DNA from 4 places in the Streptomyces sp. NPDC020780 genome. Region 1 is predicted to be linked to each of the others. Evidence: riboswitches for the same ligand, from Rfam matches in the RefSeq annotation. Region 1 holds a riboswitch; each other region holds the start of a gene.

Region 1 (4,627 bases):
AGCGGTGCACGTCCTTGGCGGAGAGACGCGGGTACGGCGCGAAGAAGCGGTAGTACTTCGACTCGGCGGAGACCTGCTCGTAGAAGCTGACCAGCCGCTCGGCGTCGTCCGTGGTGATGGGCCTGATGCGCGCCGTACCGCCGTCGCGGAGCACCACGTCGGCCTCCCAGTGGTCGGGGTACGCGTGAGGCGGACTCTGCTCCCGGGTCGGCTCCATGGACAAAGCCTACGGCCAGGCACACCGGTAGCGGAGGGTTCGGGGCGGGGGCACGCTGAGGGGTGCCGCCGGCGGTGGGCGACCGGGGCCGGAGGCGGGGCACGGCAGCATGTGCCGCATGAGAGACTGGTCTAGACAACCATTGATTCGTGAAGGGCAGAACCATGGCTGAGCGCCGCGTCAACGTCGGTTGGACCGAGGGCCTGCACGCCCGCCCCGCTTCCATCTTCGTCCGTGCCGCCACGGCCTCCGGCATCCCCGTGACGATCGCCAAGGCCGACGGAAACCCGGTCAACGCGGCCTCCATGCTCGCGGTACTCGGCCTGGGCGCCCAGGGCGGCGAGGAGATCGTGCTCGCGTCCGAGGCCGACGACGCCGAGGCTGCCCTGGACCGTCTGGCGAAGCTGGTCGCCGAGGGCCTGGACGAGCTTCCCGAGACCGTCTGATCCGGCTGGTTTCCGCCGGAGCCTCTTGGGCACCTGAGCCGCGGCATCCCTTTCCCGGGAGCCGCGGCTTTCCCGTTCCCGGGTGTACCGGAACCCGCCTTCAATGACCGCCGAGCGGCCGGTAAATCCTGAAGAAGGGCAGCAGAAAGAAATCCCCCGGGAATTACCTTCTTTGTATACGGCGCCGTTGTTAATGGCGTAGCCCCACGATGTTTACGGCGTGTTGCGAAGTGCTCACCCGCGTTCCGCCCGTCGCCGCGCGCCCCGTCCGGCCCACGCGGCGCAGCCGGTGCGCGGCGGTGGCGCGTTCGGCGTGCTGGGCGGCGAGGGCCCTGGCGCGTTCCGCATCTCCGCGGGCCACGGCGTCCACGATGGCTCCGTGCTCGGCCCACGAGTCGGCGGGCCGGACCGGCTGCTCGACGGTGTACATCCAGGCGATCTTGTGGCGGAGCTGGGTGAGCAGCGCGATCAGCGCGGGGCTGCCGGACGCCTGGGCCAGCGTCTCGTGGAACCAGCCGCCCAGCGAGCGCAGATCCTCCCCCTCCCCGCGCCGCACCCGCTCCTGCCCCAGCCTGACCAGCCCGCGGAGCACCTTGAGGTGTGCCTCGCTGCGGCGCTGCGCGGCTCGCGCGGCGCCCAGCGGCTCCAGGAGCATCCGGATCTCCAGCAGGTCGGCTGCCTCCTCTTCCGTGGGCTCGGCCACGCAGGCGCCGGCGTGCCGGCGGGTGACGACGAACCCCTCGGACTCCAGGGTGCGCAGCGCCTCGCGCACCGGGACGCGGGAGACGCCGTAACGACGCGCGAGTACCTCTTCGGTCAGGCGGCTGCCGCGCGCGAAGACACCGGAGACGATGTCGTCACGGACAGCCGTGCATACCGAATGCGCGGGAATACGCATGTCCGAACCTCCGCCTTGATCCCCGCGGAACGCGGCCGATCGACGCCTGTTCTGTGACTCTATTGCAATCCGCCGTAATTCCCGACGGCGGGGTCGAATTCATGGATATCTTCTGGCCACGGACGGCTTCGGCCAGATGCGGATCCGGAAGGGTCTGTGGGGTCCGTGGGGTCCGTGGGGTCGCCGGGGCACGCCGAAGGCCCCGGCGGGCTTGGGGCCTTCGGTGGAGTGGCGCCGCGCCGACCGGGGGCCGTCCCGGGCGCCGGACCTGTCAGACCTGGACGCCGTGGGCGCGGAGGTATGCGACAGGGTCCATGTCCGAGCCGTACTCCGGGCTCGTCCGCGCCTCGAAGTGCAGGTGCGGCCCCGTGGAGTTGCCCGTCGAGCCCGAGAGGCCTATCCGCTCACCCGAGGCGACGCTCTGGCCGACGGAGACGCCGATCGAGGAGAGGTGGCCGTACTGGGTGTACGTGCCGTCCGCCATCCGGAGCACGATGTTGTTGCCGTACGCACCGCCCCAGCCCGCCTCGACGACCGTGCCGGCGCCGACCGCGACCACGGAGGTGCCGGAGGCGGCGCGGAAGTCCACACCGGAGTGGCTGCCGGAGGACCAGAGGGAGCCGCCCGACTTGTAGCCGGTGGTCACGTACGAACCGGCGACCGGGAGGTGGAAGGCGTTGAGCCGGGCGCGCTCCGCGGCGCGGGCGGCGCGTGCCTTCTCCTCGCGCACCTCGGCGGCACGGGCCTCCGCCTTGCGCTTCGCCTCGGCCTTCGCACGGGCCTCCGCCTCGGCCTGCGCCGCCAGGTCGGCCTGGTGCTGCTGGGCCTCGGCCTGGGCCTCGATCTGAGCGGCGAGGGTGGTGTCGATGGCGACGGCCTGGGTCAGTCCGGTGGTGCTGACTGCGGGGGCGTCGGAGTCGGCGGCGAGGGCGGGGGACGCCGTGGCGCCGACGGTGGCCAGGGCCGCGATGCCGACGGCCCGGGCGCCGTGGCGCGACAGGCGGCTCGGGGCACGGTGCTTCCCGGTGGCACGGGTGAACGCCATGGAGGAGTTGATCCTTTCCTTCCTTCTCGCCTACCGGGTTAGCTGACGGGTTCGGAGCAGGAAGGTCTCCTACGGGCCCCTGCGTCCCGCACGGGACGCAGGGGCCCGATTCACCCCAGGGACTGCGTGGGTCCCCGGCTCCCCAGGCTCGCGCCTGACGGGGACTCGGCGATGGCTGCCCGGTGCCGCGGTCGCGGCTGATGTCCGGCGGACAGCCGAGCCGACGCTAGGACGGGCGCCTGTCGTTCACCAAACGAAGACGGGCTTTTGTCACACATCCCACAGGGCATACCGGATGATCATCACTCAAGCCGGACAAAGAGACGGGCCCCGGCGCGGCTTCACTCGCCGGGGCCCGTCCGCTGCCGCTGGGTCAGCCGCTGACGACCGACACCTCGCCGATACCCAGTGCCCTGACGGGCTCCGCGATCTGCGCGGCGTCCCCGACGAGGACGGTGACCAGCCGGTCCACCGGGAAGGCGCTGACCACCGCGGCGGTCGCCTCGACGGTGCCGGTCTCTGCCAGGCGCGCGTACAGCCGGGCCTGGTAGTCGTCCGGAAGGTGCTGCTCCACCTGGTCGGCCAGGGTGCCCGCGACGGAGGCCGCCGTCTCGTACTTCAGCGGGGCCACCCCCACGAGGTTCTGCACCGCGGTCTCCCGCTCGGCGTCGGTGAGCCCTTCGGCCGCCAGGGTCCGCAGGACCGTCCACAGGTCCGCCAGCGCGGGACCGGTGGACTCCGTGTCCACGGAACCACTGATGGCGAGCATCGCCGCGCCGGTCGCCCCCGTGGAGGAGCCGGGCGCCGCCGAGCGCAGGACCTGACCGAAGGCCCGGACCCCGTACGTGTAGCCCTTCTCCTCACGCAGCACGCGGTCCAGCCGCGAGGTGAGGGTGCCGCCCAGGCAGTACGTGCCGAGGACCTGGGCCGGCCACACGCTGTCGTGCCGGTCCGCGCCGATCCGGCCGATCAGCAGCTGCGTCTGAACGGCACCGGGCCGGTCCACGATGACGACGCGGCCGGTGTCGTCCGCGGTGATCGGCGGCACGGGCCGGGCTTGGGCGGTGTTGCCCGACCAGTCGCCGAGCGTGTCGGCCAGGAGCGCGTCCAGGTCCACGCCGGTGAGGTCACCGACGACCACCGCCGTCGCCGTGGACGGGCGGACATGGGCGTCGTAGAAGGCGCGTACGGCCTCGGCGTCGATCCGGCGCACCGTCTCCTCGGTGCCCTGGCGCGGGCGCGACATGCGCGCCGTGGCCGGGAAGAGCTCCTTGGAGAGCTGCTTGGCGGCGCGCCGGGCCGGGTTGGCCTGCTCGTGGGGGATCTCGTCGAGCCGGTTGCCCACCAGGCGCTCGATCTCGCTCCCGGAGAGGGCCGGGGCGCGCAGCGCCTCGGCGACCAGGCCGAGCGCCTTGGCCAGCCGGGAGACCGGGACTTCCAGGGAGACCCGGATGCCGGGGTGGTCGGCGTGCGCGTCGAGCGTGGCACCGCAGCGCTCCAGCTCGGCGGCGAACTCCTCCGCGGAGTGCTTGTCCGTGCCCTCGGACAGGGCCCGCGCCATGATCGTGGCGACCCCGTCCAGGCCGTCGGGCTCGGCGTCCAGCGGCGCGTCCAGGAAGATCTCCACGGCGACGACCTGCTGGCCGGGGCGGTGGCAGCGCAGCACGGTCAGCCCGTTGGGCAGGGCGCCGCGCTCGGGCGCGGGGAAGGCCCACGGCCTGGCCTCGCCGGCGGTCGGCTGCGGGTGGTACTCCATCGTCACTCCAGTCACGGCGGCGTCGGTCACTTGTCGGCCCCCTCGTGCGCGCCGGCGGTGTCCGCCGGAGCTTCCTCCGCCGTTCCCCCGGCCTCGTCGGCCGGTTCGACCGGCTCGTAGACCAGGACCGCGCGGTTGTCGGGCCGCAGATGGGCCCGGGCGGCGTCCCGTACCTCCTCGGCGCTCACGTCGAGGACGCGCCGCACCGCGGTCAGGGCGAGCTGCGGGTCGCCGAAGAGTACGGCGTACCGGCAGAGTTCGTCGG
Region 2 (4,627 bases), 170 kb from region 1:
TTTGCCCCATGTAACATGCAGAATCAATCATTCGGGTGACGGCTTCGACCAGGCCGACCCCGAGCGGACCCGGGCCGGTCGCGGCCACGGCACACCAGGCACGGCACACCCCAGGCCCCGCACCTCCCCGGTGCGGGCAGCAGTGGAAGCGGAGCGCGGACATGTCCCACGTCGAAACCGAGACAGCCGACCAGCCTGAGTGCTGGCGCCGAGCGGCGCAGGTGGCGGCCGACCGCGCAGCCGTACTGCCCGCCGCGGGGGAGCGCATCGCCGTCGTCGGATGCGGCACGTCCTTCTACATGGCCCAGGCGTACGCCTCGCTCCGCGAGGACTCCGGGCAGGGCGAGTCCGATGCCTTCGCCGCCTCGGAGTTCCCCTTCGGCCGGCGGTACGACCGGGTCGTCGCCCTGACGCGCTCGGGCACGACGACGGAGGTGCTCGACCTGCTGACCCGGTTGCGCGGCACCACGGCGACCCTCGCGGTGACGGCCGATCCGCAGACCCCCGTCATGGCGGCAGCCGACGAGGTGGTGGTGCTCGACTTCGCCGACGAACGGTCCGTCGTGCAGACCAGGTTCGCCACCACGGCGCTCACCCTCTTCCGCGCCCACCTCGGGCTGCACACCGACGACGTGGTGCGGGACGCGGAGACCGCACTGGCCGAGCCACTGCCCGACGGGCTCACGGAGTGCGCGCAGTTCAGCTTCCTGGGCCGCGGCTGGACGGTCGGGCTCGCCAACGAGGCGGCGCTGAAGATGAAGGAGGCGTCACTGTCCTGGACGGAGTCGTATCCGGCGATGGAGTACCGCCACGGGCCCATCAGCATCGCCACGGCCGGGACGGCGACCTGGATGTTCGGTTCCGCGCCGGAAGGCCTCGCCGAGCAGGTACTGGCGACCGGCGCCCGCTGGGTGGCGAGCGGCCTGGACCCGCTGGCGGAGCTGGTCAGGGTGCAGCGGCTCGCGGTCGCCCGGGCGGTGGCCCGGGGTCTCGACCCGGACCTGCCCCGTCACCTGACCCGGTCGGTGGTCCTCGACGAGGCCGCCGGGGCCTGAGCCGGCGCACGCGGGGTGCGCCGGGCGGGGTCCGTCCGCCCGGCGCGCCCTGCGGAGGACCGGTTCAGGCGGCCTCGTCGAAGTAGGCGTCCAGCGCCGCGTCGAGGCCCGCCGTCCACTCCTTGAGGCTGCTCCGGGCCGCCGCCTCGACCTCCGCGTTGAACCAGCGGCGGCTCGACAGATGGACCGTGACAGTGAACCGGCGGCCGAAGCGGGCGGTCTTGACCTCCACCGCGCCGATCTCGGACCAGTCGAAGTCCGCCTCCTGGTCGTCCAGCCGGAACCGGACGCCCTCGCGGTCGACCCGGATCGATCCGCGCCGGTCGCTGACCTCGAAGACGGGCCCGTCCTCCTTCCCGGCGTCGGAGCCGCCCCCGGCCTCTTCCTGTACCGCCGCGTCGGCGTCGTCCGGAACAGGCGCCCGTCCGGCGGCAGCCGCGGGATCCTCCCCGCTCTCCGCCCCGGCGCGCGCGTCAGCGGCCTCTGCCGCCTCGTCCGTTTTCCCCTCCGTCCGCGCGGGGGCAGGGGCCGTCAGGCCGGGGATGTACGCCGGGTCCGTGCCCGCGGCGAACTCTGGCTTGGTGTTGGAATCTATGCGCTGCTCCACGGCGGGCAGTATGGACGACGAACCTGTACGAGACCAGTCGCCAGGGGGCGCGGCCCCGCGCCCCGTACCCCTGCGCCGCCGGTGCGGGCCCCTCCCGCACCGGCGGCCGACCGCGCGCACGGGTCCCCGCACACGGAAAGACGGGTGGTGCGGGTCCGTCAGAACCCGCACCACCCGTCAGGCATGGTCCGCTGTCACGCGGTCAGACCTCAGTAGGCACCGAACACGTTGTCGATCGAGCCGTACCGGTCGGCGGCGTAGTTGCACGCGGCCGTGATGTTGGCGACCGGGTCGTAGCTGTCCATCGACGTGCCGGGCACGTGGTAGGCCTGGAAGGTCGGGTCGATGACCTGCAGCAGCCCCTTGGACGGGACGCCGTTGATCGCGTTGATGTCCCAGTTGTTGATGGCCAGGGGGTTACCCGAGGACTCGCGCATGATGTTGCGGTGGATGCCCTCGTACGTGCCGGGGATGCCGTGCTCGGCCATGACAGCCAGCGACTCCTTGATCCAGCCGTCGAGGTCGTTCGTGTACGTGACCGGCGCGGCGGCGACGGCCTCGACGGCGGCGGGCGCACCCTGGGCGGCCAGCTCCGTGGTCCGTTCGGAACGGTCGGCGCGGTCGGCGCCTCGCGCGGCACGGTCCGGGGAAGCGGACGGCTCCGCCTTCTTGCCGGCCTTGTCCGCGGCCTTCGGCGCCTTGCTGTCGGCATGGGTCCCGATGGTCAGCTTCAGGCCGGGGTGAATCAGGTCCGGGTTACTGCCGACAGCCTTTCGGTTGCCGTTGTAGAGCTCCTGCCAGCCACCGCTCACGGAATGATCGCGTGCGATCTTGGAAAGGGAATCACCCAAGATCACGGAATACGTGACGGGCTCGGACTTCTGCGCGGCAATTCCCTTGCCGGACAGGGCGGTCGAGGTGACCGACTTTTCCACCGCCACCGGCTGCGCCGGCGCGGCGAACGCTCCGGTCGCACCGATCACGGGGAGCGCGAGGGCGGCTCCGCCCGTGCTCACGGCGATGATGCCGCGGGTCAGCGAACTGGTCCCGGAACGACGGTTCTTGAACTTTGCGGGCATGCTGAATTCCTCTCCGCCGCCTACGAAGTGAGCTGTCGGGTTCGGGCTGGAGATGCCCGGCCGCACGTGAATGCGACTTCACCCCGAGCCGTTCCGGATACCGGATCGGCGCTTACCTGGGTCCCCCGCTCCTGCCGTACGAGATGTGGTCGGGTTCCCGGACGGCGGCAGGATTCGGCGTTCCATCCGGAGTGAGGGTGACCGTAGGCGAGAAATGCCGAAAGGAACAAGCCCCGCATTCGTGATCACAATTCAGCGGAAAGATCAATTCACGGAAATACGTGTAACCGACCCCACACGGCGCACTCAACTTTCTTGGCGCGCAAGGGAAGCGGAAGACGCGTCACGGCGTCCCGGGCGAAGAGCGTGACCCTGGTCACGGCGTCCGATAAGGGTGATTTGCGGTACGCCGCAAGGGGTGCCGATCCACCTGACGACTCGTCGAAAATTACGGTATTAATTCTAGAAAAGACATCAAAACGGGCATATGACGCACTTGGGTCACTGATGCGCATATCAATGACCATCGCGTGGAACCCGTCCTCGTATGACCGACAGCGTGAACCCCGACCTGGCGAACCCGCGGATCACCGTCCTGCCCGTTCAGCCCGGGCATCCGCCCTTCCGCGTCGTGGAGATCGACGGAGAGGTCGTCGGCGCGGCGACGTCGATGACGGACCTCCTGCTCCTCGCCGCCGATGCCGGCATCACGGTCCACGACCTCGAGGACCCGGCCGTCGTGCGGTGGGTGGGCGGCGGCAAACTCACCTGGAGGCGGCACTGAGCGGGCACCCGACGGCAGCGGCCGCCGACGGCACGCCCCGGTTCCCGGCCACTCCTGCGTGCGGCAGTCGGCCCGGCCCGGCGGCCGCATGCCTGTCGGAGCGCCAGGGCCACGGGCCGCTCGTCAGCCGGCCGGCGGCTCGCCGGTCCACGGATCGAGGCCCGCCCTGCGGCGGGCCCGCTGCACGGCCCTGCTCACGAATGCGTGGCGCCCCCGCCCCATCACCCCGTCCACGGTGATCGGCGACATCTCGAACGCGCCCGTCAGAAGCCTGCGCAGGAACTCGGCCATCCCGAACCGGTACAGGGCGAACGTGGGTACGGTGTGACGCCCACAGACCACCACGGGCCAGCGGTCGGGGTCCTCGTCCATCGTCAGCCAGCACAGGATGTCCGCCTCGGTCGTCGTCCCCCAGGCGAGCAGGGCACCGGGATCCAGCACCAGGTCGGGGCCGGCGGGATCGGCCCACACCTCGTCGGCCTCCACCCTCCAGGCCTCCCGTACGGCTCCGGTCCCCTCGGCCATCGCATCGGGAGTCCGTCCGCCCTCGGGAGCGTCCGTGGGCAGCGGTCGGTGGACGGCGATCGCGCCGTCCACCGAGCCCTCCCCGTACGCGCGCATGAAGGCCTTGTAGTCGGCCGGGAAGGGGGCACCCCAGCGGGCTTCGGCGACCGCCCAGTCGACCTGCTCGTCGATTCCGTATGTCGTCGGCAGCAGGGGCCCCAGCGCCTCGATGGACGCGGGTAACGCGGGCCGGTTCCGTCCCCCACCGTGCCGGCCCCGCCGGGCCACCGGAATCCAGCCGCTGACGCTCCGTCCCAGCACTTCGCGACTCCCACCTGTCGTCCCGTGGAAGGGTCCGCTCCTCCCACAGAACCCAGCGACGCACGGGGTCCACGCATCACACTTCGGAGGGCCGGGGCCCCGCGGACGGGCCACCGTCTCCCGTGCCCGGCGATGCCCGGCGCAACGTGCTGGATCAGGAAGCGGGGCGTACGGCTCCGATGCACGGCTCCGCACGACAAGAGGCCCCGCGGCGGGTGCGGAGGACCCGGCACACGGGCCCGGCCGTAAAAGCACCGGCGGTGTCGTCGCGGGGGAG
Region 3 (4,627 bases), on a different contig from region 1:
CTCGCTCACCCCGCACCGGATCGCGGCGCTCGACCCCTCGGGCGCCCACCTGCTCTTCGTCCACACACTGCTGCAGAGCCCCGTCGCGGAGCTGTGCCTGGGCAGCGGAACCCATCGCTTCTGACCCCCGCACCGCCCGCTCGCTCTCTCCGCCGGACGGCTGAGAGGAAGGACTGACATGTCTGATTCAGAGGACTACGACCCGCTCACACCCCGCCGACCGAAGGGGCAGGACACCCACGAGCGCAAGATGCCACGGGGTGTGATCATCCGTCTTTTCGCCTACCTGGTGGCCGGACACGTCGTCGCCGCGTTCCTCTTCCTGCTGTTCACCGTGGCGGGCAAGGGCTGACGGGCCGGCTGTCACCGGGGGGTGTGACGGCTCGGCGACGCGCCGGGTGACCGCCTGGGCGCCAGGGTGCGGGTGGCGTCCGGCGCGTTCAGGCCGGTGCCGTCCGCCGACTGCCAGGTGCCCGGGGCTGCCGCCCGCCGTGTCGGGGTGTCGCCCCGGTGCCAAGGGTGATGATGGTGAACGGCGCGTCGCCGGAGCTGCGGTCACGCGTCCTCGACGAGGCGCTCGCGCAGCCTCTCGCGGGTCTCCGGGGAGAGCTTCAAGCCGTCCCGGAGGTAGCGGTCCGTGCTGCCCCAGTTCTCCTCGATCGCGGCAAAGGCGGCGGCGAGGTACTCGGAGCGCGCTCCGAAGAGCGGATTCAAGAGCTCCAGGACCTCCTGCGACATCCCCGCCGACGACGTGTCGCTCCGCCGGATCCGGTATCGGCGGTGCGTGTCGTCGGACTTGAGGTAGTCCGCCTCGATGGCTTCCCGCTCGACGCCGACGGCGAGGAGCGAGACCGCGACCGACAGGCCGGCCCGGTCCTTGCCCGCCGCGCAGTGCATGAGCGCCGGAACACTGTCCTCGGCCAGTGCGTGCAGCACGCGGCTGTGTTCCGCGGTGCGGTCCGTGATGATGGCCCGGTACGAGGCGATCATGCGCGCGGTCCCCTTGCCGTCGGCGAGGATCGAACGCAGCTGCCGGATGTCGCCGTCCCGTACCAGCCGCCAGAACTCGGCGCCGTCCGCCGGGTCGGAGAGCGGAATGCTGACGTTCCGGACGCCCGGCAGCTCCACGTCATGGCCGTCGAGCTTGTGGTCGGCGGCGTTACGGAAGTCGAAGACGGTGTGCAGGCCCAGGCCGGCCAGGAACGCGGCGTCCGACTCCGTGGCGTGCGCCAGGTGGCCGCTGCGGTAGAGGCGCCCCTGGCGCACCCTCCGGCCGTCGACGGTCGGGAGCCCGCCCACATCGCGGAAGTTGCGGACACCGGTGAGCTCGGCATCGGCCGGCGGAACCTCTGGCAGCTGCGTCACAAGGACTCCTGGAGTGTCTGGTGCCGGCGCCGCTCGCCGGCGAAGGGCACGCTCGCGACGATACGACACGGGGGCGCCGGGCCATGGCCGTGCCCTCGGCCGATGCGCGTGCCCTCACCCGGGTGTGCCGGGGGTGCGAAGGCTGTGTCCGTATTGGTGCATTTAGGCGAACATGCCGGTCTTATGCGGGAGATGGAAGGTCCCGGGTGAGCGGGATCATATCCGTGACGGTGTGTGGCGGAAAGGCCGACGGGTATTCCCCGCGCCGCGCGGAAAGCCAAGATCCGTAATCCACGGAGTGTGACGGGAATTCCGTACCGGAATTGAGGCGCGCATTCCGGTCGGGAGCCGGTGGCTTGTTCACCCCGTCCCCACTCGCTTACGGTCACCGTCAATCCGGACGGAACGCCTAATCCTGCCGCCGCCCGGAATCCGCACCGACCCACGTGTGGCAGGAGCGGGGGAACCAGGTAAGCCGCCGACCGGGAGATCCGGACGGCTCGGGGTCAAGTCGCGTCCGACGCGGCCGGGCATCTCCAGTCCGAACCCGACAGCTCACCTCGCAGGCGCCGGAGAGGAAAGCACCATGCCCGCACAGGGTAAGCACCGCCGTACGAAGACCGGGCCGATCTCCCGAGGCGTCATAGCCGCGGGGGCCGGCGGCGCCGTACTCGCCCTTCCGCTGATCGGCGCCACCGGCGCCCACGCCGCGGAGCAGGCCGCCCCGGCCACCAAGCCCGCAGCCGCGGCCGCGGCGCAGTCCGCGCCGGCCGCTCCGGCCGCGAAGAAGGAGAGCGTCACCGCGACCTACTCCGTCGTCCCGGGCGACTACCTGGCGAAGATCGCGTCCGCCCAGAAGATCAAGGGTGGCTGGCAGAAGCTGTACAAGGACAACCGCGAGGTCGTCGGCGACAACCCGAGCCTGATCTTCCCGGGCATGAAGCTGACCCTCGGCGCCGAGGCGTCCGCTCCCGCCGCGAAGGCCGCACCCACCAAGGCGGCACCCACCAAGGCGGAGCCGGCGCCGAAGGCTGCCGCCCCCGTGGAGAAGGCGGCCGCGGTGACGGACGCCGCCGAAACCACCGCCGCCGCGAGCAACAGCTCCGGCTACACCACCCCGGTGGCCGACGCCAACGTCACCACCCAGTACCACGCCTCCGGCTCCAGCTGGGCCAGCGGCTACCACACGGGATCCGACTTCCAGGCGGCCTCCGGTACCAGCGTCCGGTCCATCGGCCCCGGCACCGTCGTCTCGGCCGGGTGGAGCGGCTCGTACGGGAACGAGGTCGTCATCCAGCACAGCGACGGCATGTACTCCCAGTACGGCCACCTGTCCTCGCTGGACGTCTCCGCCGGCCAGACCGTCACCGGCGGCCAGCAGATCGGCCTCTCCGGCAGCACCGGCAACTCCACCGGCCCGCACCTGCACTTCGAGGTCCGCACCGGTCCGAGCTACGGCTCGGACGTCGACCCCATCGCCTACCTGCGCTCGCACGGCGTCTCCATCTGACGCGACCGCGTAGGTGCGGCAGTTCAGCAGAGGGACCGAGTAAGAGGGCGGTGCGCGGCGGCGCACCGCCCTCTTCCTTATTCCTGCTTTACCGAAACCTGACCAGGTGGTCTTTCTCACCACCCGTCAACCCCTCATTACGGTCGCGTAGGTCACATTCTACGGTGCAGGATATGCGCTTGTGGCAGACGATTCGAGAAACAGACAACGAGGCGTCATCGGGTCGTACGCAGCGATCGGCGACAGCTTCACCGAAGGCGTCGGAGACCCCGGCCCAGACGGGAGGCTCGTCGGCTGGGCGGACCGGTTCGCGGTGCTCCTCGCCGACCAGCTCCCGGTTCCGGAGGCCGGCCCGGTGGACGACCCGCACGGGCATTTCCGCTACGCCAATCTCGCCGTACGCGGACGCCTCCTCGACCAGATCGTCGAGGAACAGGTGCCCCGCGCCAAGGAACTGGCCCCCGACCTGGTCAGCTTCTGCGCGGGAGGCAACGACATCATCCGGCCGGGCTCCGACCCGGACGACGTGGCCGAACGCTTCGAGCGCGCGGTCGCCGACCTGACACAGGCGGTCGGCACCGTCATGGTCACCACCGGCTTCGACACCCGCGGTATCCCGGTACTCCGGCACCTGCGCGGCAAGATCGCCACGTACACCGCCCATGTCCGGTCCATCGCCGACCGCTACGACTGCCCGGTCCTGGACCTGTGGTCGCTGCGGTCCGTCCAGGACAGGCGTGCCTGGGACGCCGACCGGCTGCACCTCTCCGCCGAGGGACACACCAGGGTCGCGCTTCGGGCCGCCCAGGTCCTCGGGATCGAGGTGCCGGCCGATCCCGACCAGGGGTGGCCGCCGCAGTTGCAGCGCGGCACGCTCGAGGTGCGCCGCGACGACATCCACTGGGCGCGCGAGTACCTCGTCCCGTGGATCGGGCGGCGGCTGCGCGGCGAGTCGTCGGGGGACCACGTCGAGGCCAAGCGTCCCGATCTGCTCCCCCTGTGATAGCGGTGCGTGACCGGGACCACGCCGGCGGCGGGGGCGAGGGGCCGGTCGGGCGAGCGGTGGCCCGCCGGGTACCTGACGCGGCGCCACCGCGAGGTGCGGCAGCCGGCCCGTGAGGTACGCCGCCTCCCGCCGGGGGCGGCGTACCGGATCGCGGCTGCGGCCCTGCCGAGCGAACTCCGCTACCGGGTGATCACGGGCAGCAGAGGCCGCTCCGCGACCGGCGGCGCGAGACCGCCCGGGAGGGGGATCCGCAGCGGGCGGGCGGGTATCCGCTCCAGCACGCCGCCCGCGAAGACGTCGTACAACGGCAGTGTCTCCAGGTGCACATAGCCGATGTGGCAGTCGCACACGTCGAGCGGGCAGCCGCGCGGGCCCAGGGCACGGCGGTAGCTGCCGTCGTAGAGGTTCCCCAGCTCGGCGGGGACGAAGTGACAGCGGCGCACCGTGCCGTCCCCGTCCACGGAGATGACCGACTCGCCCGTCCGGCAGGGCAGTCCGGCCGAGGCGTGCGGATACCTGCTGTACGGGAAGAGGGGGTCGAGGGCCGTCCAGCGGCCGGCCTCCTCGTCCGTGTAGGTGTGGCCCTCGGCGGCGTTGACCCACAGGTACACCTCGGGGGGAAGGTCGGCACGCAGCCGCCGGGCCTCCTCGAGATGCCCCTCCAGGCCGACGACTCCGACGCTGTGACGGACCCCGAGTGCCGACAGCTTGCCGCAGGAGCCGAGGAACCGCTCGTACGGGGTCTG
Region 4 (4,627 bases), on a different contig from region 1:
CGGCCGGGTTGATCGTGTATTTGGCGACATAGCGACGTGCGCGGTGGTTGTCGGCGGGACCGTCACCGGGCAGGGAGCCGCGTCGCCGTTTCATCACGTGGGCCGTCTGCCAGGTCCGCAGGACCACTTCACCGATGCGTCCCATCGCCTGGGAGTCCGAGGAGATGATCGAGATGGCGCCGAGGTCGTGGAGGATGTCCTCGGCCGCGATGGTCGAGGGCCGGATCCGGGACTCGGCGAAGGCGAGGTCCTCCGGTACCGCCGGGTTGAGGTGGTGGCAGACCATCAGCATGTCGAGGTGTTCCTCGATGGTGTTGACGGTGTGCGGACGCGTGGGGTTGGTGGAGCTGGGCAGGACGTACGGCTCCGACACCACGGTGATGATGTCGGGGGCGTGCCCGCCTCCCGCACCTTCGGTGTGGTACGAGTGGATGGTGCGCCCGGCGATGGCGGCCAGCGTGTCGGCGACGAAGCCGGCCTCGTTGAGCGTGTCCGTGTGGATGGCGAGCTGGGCTCCGGTCTCCTCGCACACGCGCAGACAGGCGTCGATGACGGCGGGGGTCGCGCCCCAGTCCTCGTGGATCTTGAATCCCAGTGCTCCGGCCCGTAGTTGGGAGTGCATGGCCTCGCGGGACATGGTGTTGCCCTTGCCGAGCAGGCCGATGTTGACGGGGTACTCCTCCAGTGCCTCGAACATCCGGGCGAGGTGCCAGGGTCCTGGGGTGACGGTGGTCGCCTTGCTGCCCTCCGCGGGCCCGGTTCCACCCCCGACGAGTGTCGTGATGCCGGCGGAGAGCGCCTGGTCGATCAGGGTCGGCGAGATGAAGTGGACGTGCGCGTCGATGGCCCCCGCCGTGACGAACATGCCGTTGCCCGCGATGATCTCCGTCTCGGGGCCGATGACGAGGTCGGGGTGGACGCCGTCCATCGTGTCCGGGTTGCCGGCCTTGCCGATGCCGGTGATCCGACCGCCTCGGATGCCGATGTCGGCCTTGACGACACCCCAGTGGTCGATGATGACGGCGCCGGTGACCACGGTGTCGGGCGCGCCCTCGGCGCGGGTGGTGCGCGCCTGGCCCATCGACTCCCGGATCACCTTCCCGCCGCCGAACACGGCTTCGTCACCGGCCAGTCCGGGCCCCCCGGAGCGGTCCTCCTCGATCTCGACGACGAGATCGGTGTCGGCGAGCCGGATGCGGTCGCCGGTGGTGGGGCCGAACAGGTCGGCGTATACGGCACGGCTGAGTTCAGGCATCGAGAGGACCTCCGGTGTCGCCGCGCAGCCCGGGAACGACGCGCAGACCTGCGAGCGGGACGAGCTCGACGTCGACCGGGATGCCGGGCTCGAAGCGCACGGCGGTCCCCGCCGCGATATGGAGACGCAGCCCGCGGGCAGCGGGACGGTCGAACTCCAGACCCGGGTTGGTCTCGGCGAAGTGGTAGTGCGAGCCGACCTGGACGGGGCGGTCCGCGACGTTGAGGACGGTGAGGCGGGTGACGGGGCGCCCCTCGTTGAGCGGCACGGTGCCGTCCGCGTAGAGGATCTCTCCGGGAATCATCGGTGTGCTCCCGTCAGACGATCGGTTCATGGACGGTGACGAGCTTGGTGCCGTCCGGGAAGGTGGCCTCCACCTGGACGTCGTGGATCATCTCCGGGATGCCGTCCATGACGTCCTCCCGGGTGAGCACCTTCCTTCCCGAGGCCATCAGTTCGGCGACGGTCCGGCCGTCACGCGCACCCTCCAGGAGGTGTGAGGTGATCAGGGCGACCGCCTCGGGATGGTTCAGCCGCAGCCCGCGCGCCCTGCGCTTTCCGGCGACATCGGCCGCCACGTGGATGAGCAGGCGTTCCTGTTCGTGCGGAGTCAGTTGCACGCTTCCACCTCTTCGTCTTCCGCCCGGTACCGGCTCCGGGCGCAGCGGGACCCTATCCACCTTCAACACTTTGTTGAAGGTGGAAGAGGGCCTCGCGGCCAGGTATTGCACGTTAGGGCGGAAGTTTTTCCGGCGCGTTAACTGATCTTTTGCCGACCCATGTACATCAGGGGCGCCGAGCGCGGCCCGGGCGCGGCAGGCCCGGCCCGCCGCGCCCCACCTCCCGCGCCCGGCGAATCCGGCTCGGCGAGGACCCCCCGGGCGACGCCCCACCGGGGACGCTCCCGTACCGGCCCGCGCCGAAGGTGAATGCGATGGCTGCGTCTCTGGGTGTGGTCGGCCGGATCGGCCGGACCGATCCGGCGCGCTGCGGCGATACCTGCGGAGCGCCCCGGTCGCCGCGGGCGCCGGCCCCGCGCCGTTCCCCTGCGGGACGCGCCGGCGATCACGCACGAGAGGAGCGAGACGCAGATCCACGCGGAGACACCGGTCCGCCCCTGCGCAGGCTGGTCGGGGACCGGCGCGCCAGGTGGGTCACCATGCCGCCGACCGCTACGAGTTGAGCTCCCGGTCGCCCGACTGCCGCATCCTCTCCGCTTCTCGGCGCACGCGCCGCGACACGCCCGGCGGGCCGAGGAATCTTCCTCCCTCGTTCGGCTCAGACAGCCCCCCTCAGGAGGGACAGTTCAACTTGCGCATCGCGTGGGGACGCTGAGCGGAACACCCTGTTCCGCCGCTGGTACGCGGCTGGTGCGGCAGGACCTCCGGGGAGCGGCGTCAGCCCCGCCCACCCGAACGGGCCAGCCGTGACGACTCTCACATAACGCCTTTTCAGTTCGGAAAACAGACACCGCGTGAGTAAAGATCCGTGGGACGACAAGCCCCCGCCACCGCGGCGGGGCGGTCCGGGCGGACGCCGAGTCCTGCCGCCGTCCGGACGCCTGGTCGACAGGAGTGGATCGGCAGGAGTGGAGGACCCGAGCACAACGGGCCGCCCGGACACCCGTTCCGGACAGCCCTCGGGGTGAAGCCGCCGAGCGCGGCCGGGCAACTTCGCCAGCCCGAACCCGACAGGTCATCCTTCACAGGCGGCTGACGAAGGGTTGCGCATGACTGCGCAGGTTCATGTCCCGTCTCTGTTCGCCCGGGTCGGTACGGCCTCGGTTCTCACACTCGCGGTCGGCACCACGATGCTGGCGCCCGGCATCGTCGACGACGCCGAAGCCGCGACCAACTCGACGAAGGCGCTGAAGGTCGCCGCCTCGAAGAAGGGGGCGCCCTACCGGTGGGGCGCCACGGGCCCCCACCGGTTCGACTGCTCGGGCCTCACGCTCTACGCCTTCAAGAAGGCGGGCAAGAAACTCCCCCGCACGGCCCAGCAGCAGTACAACACCACGCGCCACATCACCAGGTCGCAGCGGCAACGCGGCGACCTGGTCTTCTTCCATGCGGGCCGCAGCGTGTACCACGTGGGCATCTACGCCGGCGGAGGCAGGATCTGGCACTCCCCGAAGACCGGGGCGGTGGTCAGACTGGAGAAGATCTGGTCGAAGAGCGTCTGGTACGGAAGGGTCCGCTGACGTCCGTACACCTGTACGCACGTCCTCTGTTCGCCCGTGTGCTGATACGCGCCTCCGGGGTGCACGCGTACACCGCACCCGTGTACGCGTGCACACTCCAACGGCCGTCGCGGACCGTCGCGCACCCGGCCGCGCCGTGGCCGGGTCAGTGCAGCAGGGGCGCGGCGACCAGTACGAGCCCCAGCGCGGTGAGCGCCGCACCGACGCTGGTCAGCGCGGGGCTCGGCGTGGCGGTGGTGCCGGAGATGGTCGCGGCGATGTCTTCGGCACCTCTGGCCGTACGGCGACTGGAACACGCGGAGTTCCGCCGGACGATCTCCGTGGCGCACCGGGGAGAGCGGAACACCGCCGCGGCGGCCACGCTGAGGGCTCTGCTGCGCAGCGGTTTCGGACGGGCCGCCGCTCACTGAGGCCCTGCCGGGTCCGCCCCGCCCGCCCGGACGCCGCGGTCTGGTTTCCGGTCAGGTAAAGGTCAGGGCAGGGCAGGGCCTGCGCGGGTACGGCCCAGGGAGGGGTGATCGAGACCGTCTTGCCGCCGTCCCGGATCGGGCTGACGCCGATCCGCGCCCTCCCGGCCGCTCACAGGCACGACAACGGCCCTCTACGCTTCGGAGCGCTCCGCCCGAGGGGGCCGCTGCTCCACGCACCGTGGGCGGAGGCCGTGGAGCGCGGGGCCGACGGCTCCAGGGGCATGAGGGCCGGCTGCGCCACGTGACCCAGGTCGCTCAACTCCCGTACCCGGGTGCGTCATTACCGCCCTACGCGGTCGGCAGCCGCCTCCAGCCCCTCATCGGGCCTCAGCCGTTCGGCATCTCCTCTTCTCCGCCTTCACCGGTGACCGGAGAGGGCGCCGTGCCCACCACCGTCGCCACGGCGCTCTCGATCTGCTCGGGTGTCAGGTCCGCCCGCGCCGTCAGCCGCAGGCGGGAGACTCCGTCCGGGACCGACGGAGGGCGGAAACACCCCACCGCGAGGCCGGCCGCCCGGCAGTCGGCCGCCCAGCGCACCGCCGCGTGGGCGGACGGTGCGCGGACGGACACGACGGCGGCGTCGGGGCGGACGGCGGTCAGCCCGGCCGCGGTCAGCCGTCCGTGCAGTTCGGCGGCGACGGCGCGCGCCCTGCCCGCGCGCTCAGGCTCGCGGCGAAGGAGCGCCAGGCCGCCCAGCGCCGC

The links. Region 1 has a riboswitch for cyclic di-AMP ahead of ACH4VO_RS12385 (M23 family metallopeptidase). Riboswitches for the same ligand answer to the same signal wherever they lie in the genome.
Region 2: it holds a riboswitch for cyclic di-AMP, as region 1 does, so the genes downstream of both, ACH4VO_RS11665 (transglycosylase SLT domain-containing protein) here and ACH4VO_RS12385 (M23 family metallopeptidase) in region 1, are expected to answer to the same signal.
Region 3: it holds a riboswitch for cyclic di-AMP, as region 1 does, so the genes downstream of both, ACH4VO_RS25250 (LysM peptidoglycan-binding domain-containing M23 family metallopeptidase) here and ACH4VO_RS12385 (M23 family metallopeptidase) in region 1, are expected to answer to the same signal.
Region 4: it holds a riboswitch for cyclic di-AMP, as region 1 does, so the genes downstream of both, ACH4VO_RS08660 (C40 family peptidase) here and ACH4VO_RS12385 (M23 family metallopeptidase) in region 1, are expected to answer to the same signal.

What each region holds. Positions count from the first base shown of each region.
Region 1 is NZ_JBIRTB010000005.1:382,661-387,287, forward strand. It holds gene ACH4VO_RS12370 (GNAT family N-acetyltransferase) at 1-217, opposite strand, end outside; gene ACH4VO_RS12375 (HPr family phosphocarrier protein) at 382-663, shown strand; gene ACH4VO_RS12380 (GntR family transcriptional regulator) at 854-1,561, opposite strand; gene ACH4VO_RS12385 (M23 family metallopeptidase) at 1,833-2,606, opposite strand; cyclic di-AMP (ydaO/yuaA leader) riboswitch at 2,620-2,787, opposite strand; gene ACH4VO_RS12390 (pitrilysin family protein) at 2,980-4,362, opposite strand; gene ACH4VO_RS12395 (pitrilysin family protein) at 4,389-4,627, opposite strand, start outside.
Region 2 is NZ_JBIRTB010000005.1:208,758-213,384, forward strand. It holds gene ACH4VO_RS11655 (sugar isomerase) at 162-1,055, shown strand; gene ACH4VO_RS11660 (hypothetical protein) at 1,120-1,662, opposite strand; gene ACH4VO_RS11665 (transglycosylase SLT domain-containing protein) at 1,872-2,741, opposite strand; cyclic di-AMP (ydaO/yuaA leader) riboswitch at 2,746-2,931, opposite strand; gene ACH4VO_RS11670 (hypothetical protein) at 3,289-3,525, shown strand; gene ACH4VO_RS11675 (SMI1/KNR4 family protein) at 3,649-4,350, opposite strand.
Region 3 is NZ_JBIRTB010000014.1:91,227-95,853, reverse strand. It holds gene ACH4VO_RS25265 (XRE family transcriptional regulator) at 1-124, shown strand, start outside; gene ACH4VO_RS25260 (DUF6126 family protein) at 179-352, shown strand; gene ACH4VO_RS25255 (tyrosine-protein phosphatase) at 556-1,365, opposite strand; cyclic di-AMP (ydaO/yuaA leader) riboswitch at 1,791-1,949, shown strand; gene ACH4VO_RS25250 (LysM peptidoglycan-binding domain-containing M23 family metallopeptidase) at 1,952-2,875, shown strand; gene ACH4VO_RS25245 (SGNH/GDSL hydrolase family protein) at 3,057-3,878, shown strand; gene ACH4VO_RS25240 (STM4011 family radical SAM protein) at 4,061-4,627, opposite strand, start outside.
Region 4 is NZ_JBIRTB010000003.1:591,780-596,406, forward strand. It holds gene ACH4VO_RS08645 (urease subunit alpha) at 1-1,255, opposite strand, end outside; gene ACH4VO_RS08650 (urease subunit beta) at 1,248-1,559, opposite strand; gene ACH4VO_RS08655 (urease subunit gamma) at 1,573-1,875, opposite strand; cyclic di-AMP (ydaO/yuaA leader) riboswitch at 2,780-2,981, shown strand; gene ACH4VO_RS08660 (C40 family peptidase) at 2,985-3,455, shown strand; gene ACH4VO_RS08665 (LysR substrate-binding domain-containing protein) at 3,644-3,865, shown strand; gene ACH4VO_RS08670 (8-amino-7-oxononanoate synthase) at 4,253-4,627, opposite strand, start outside.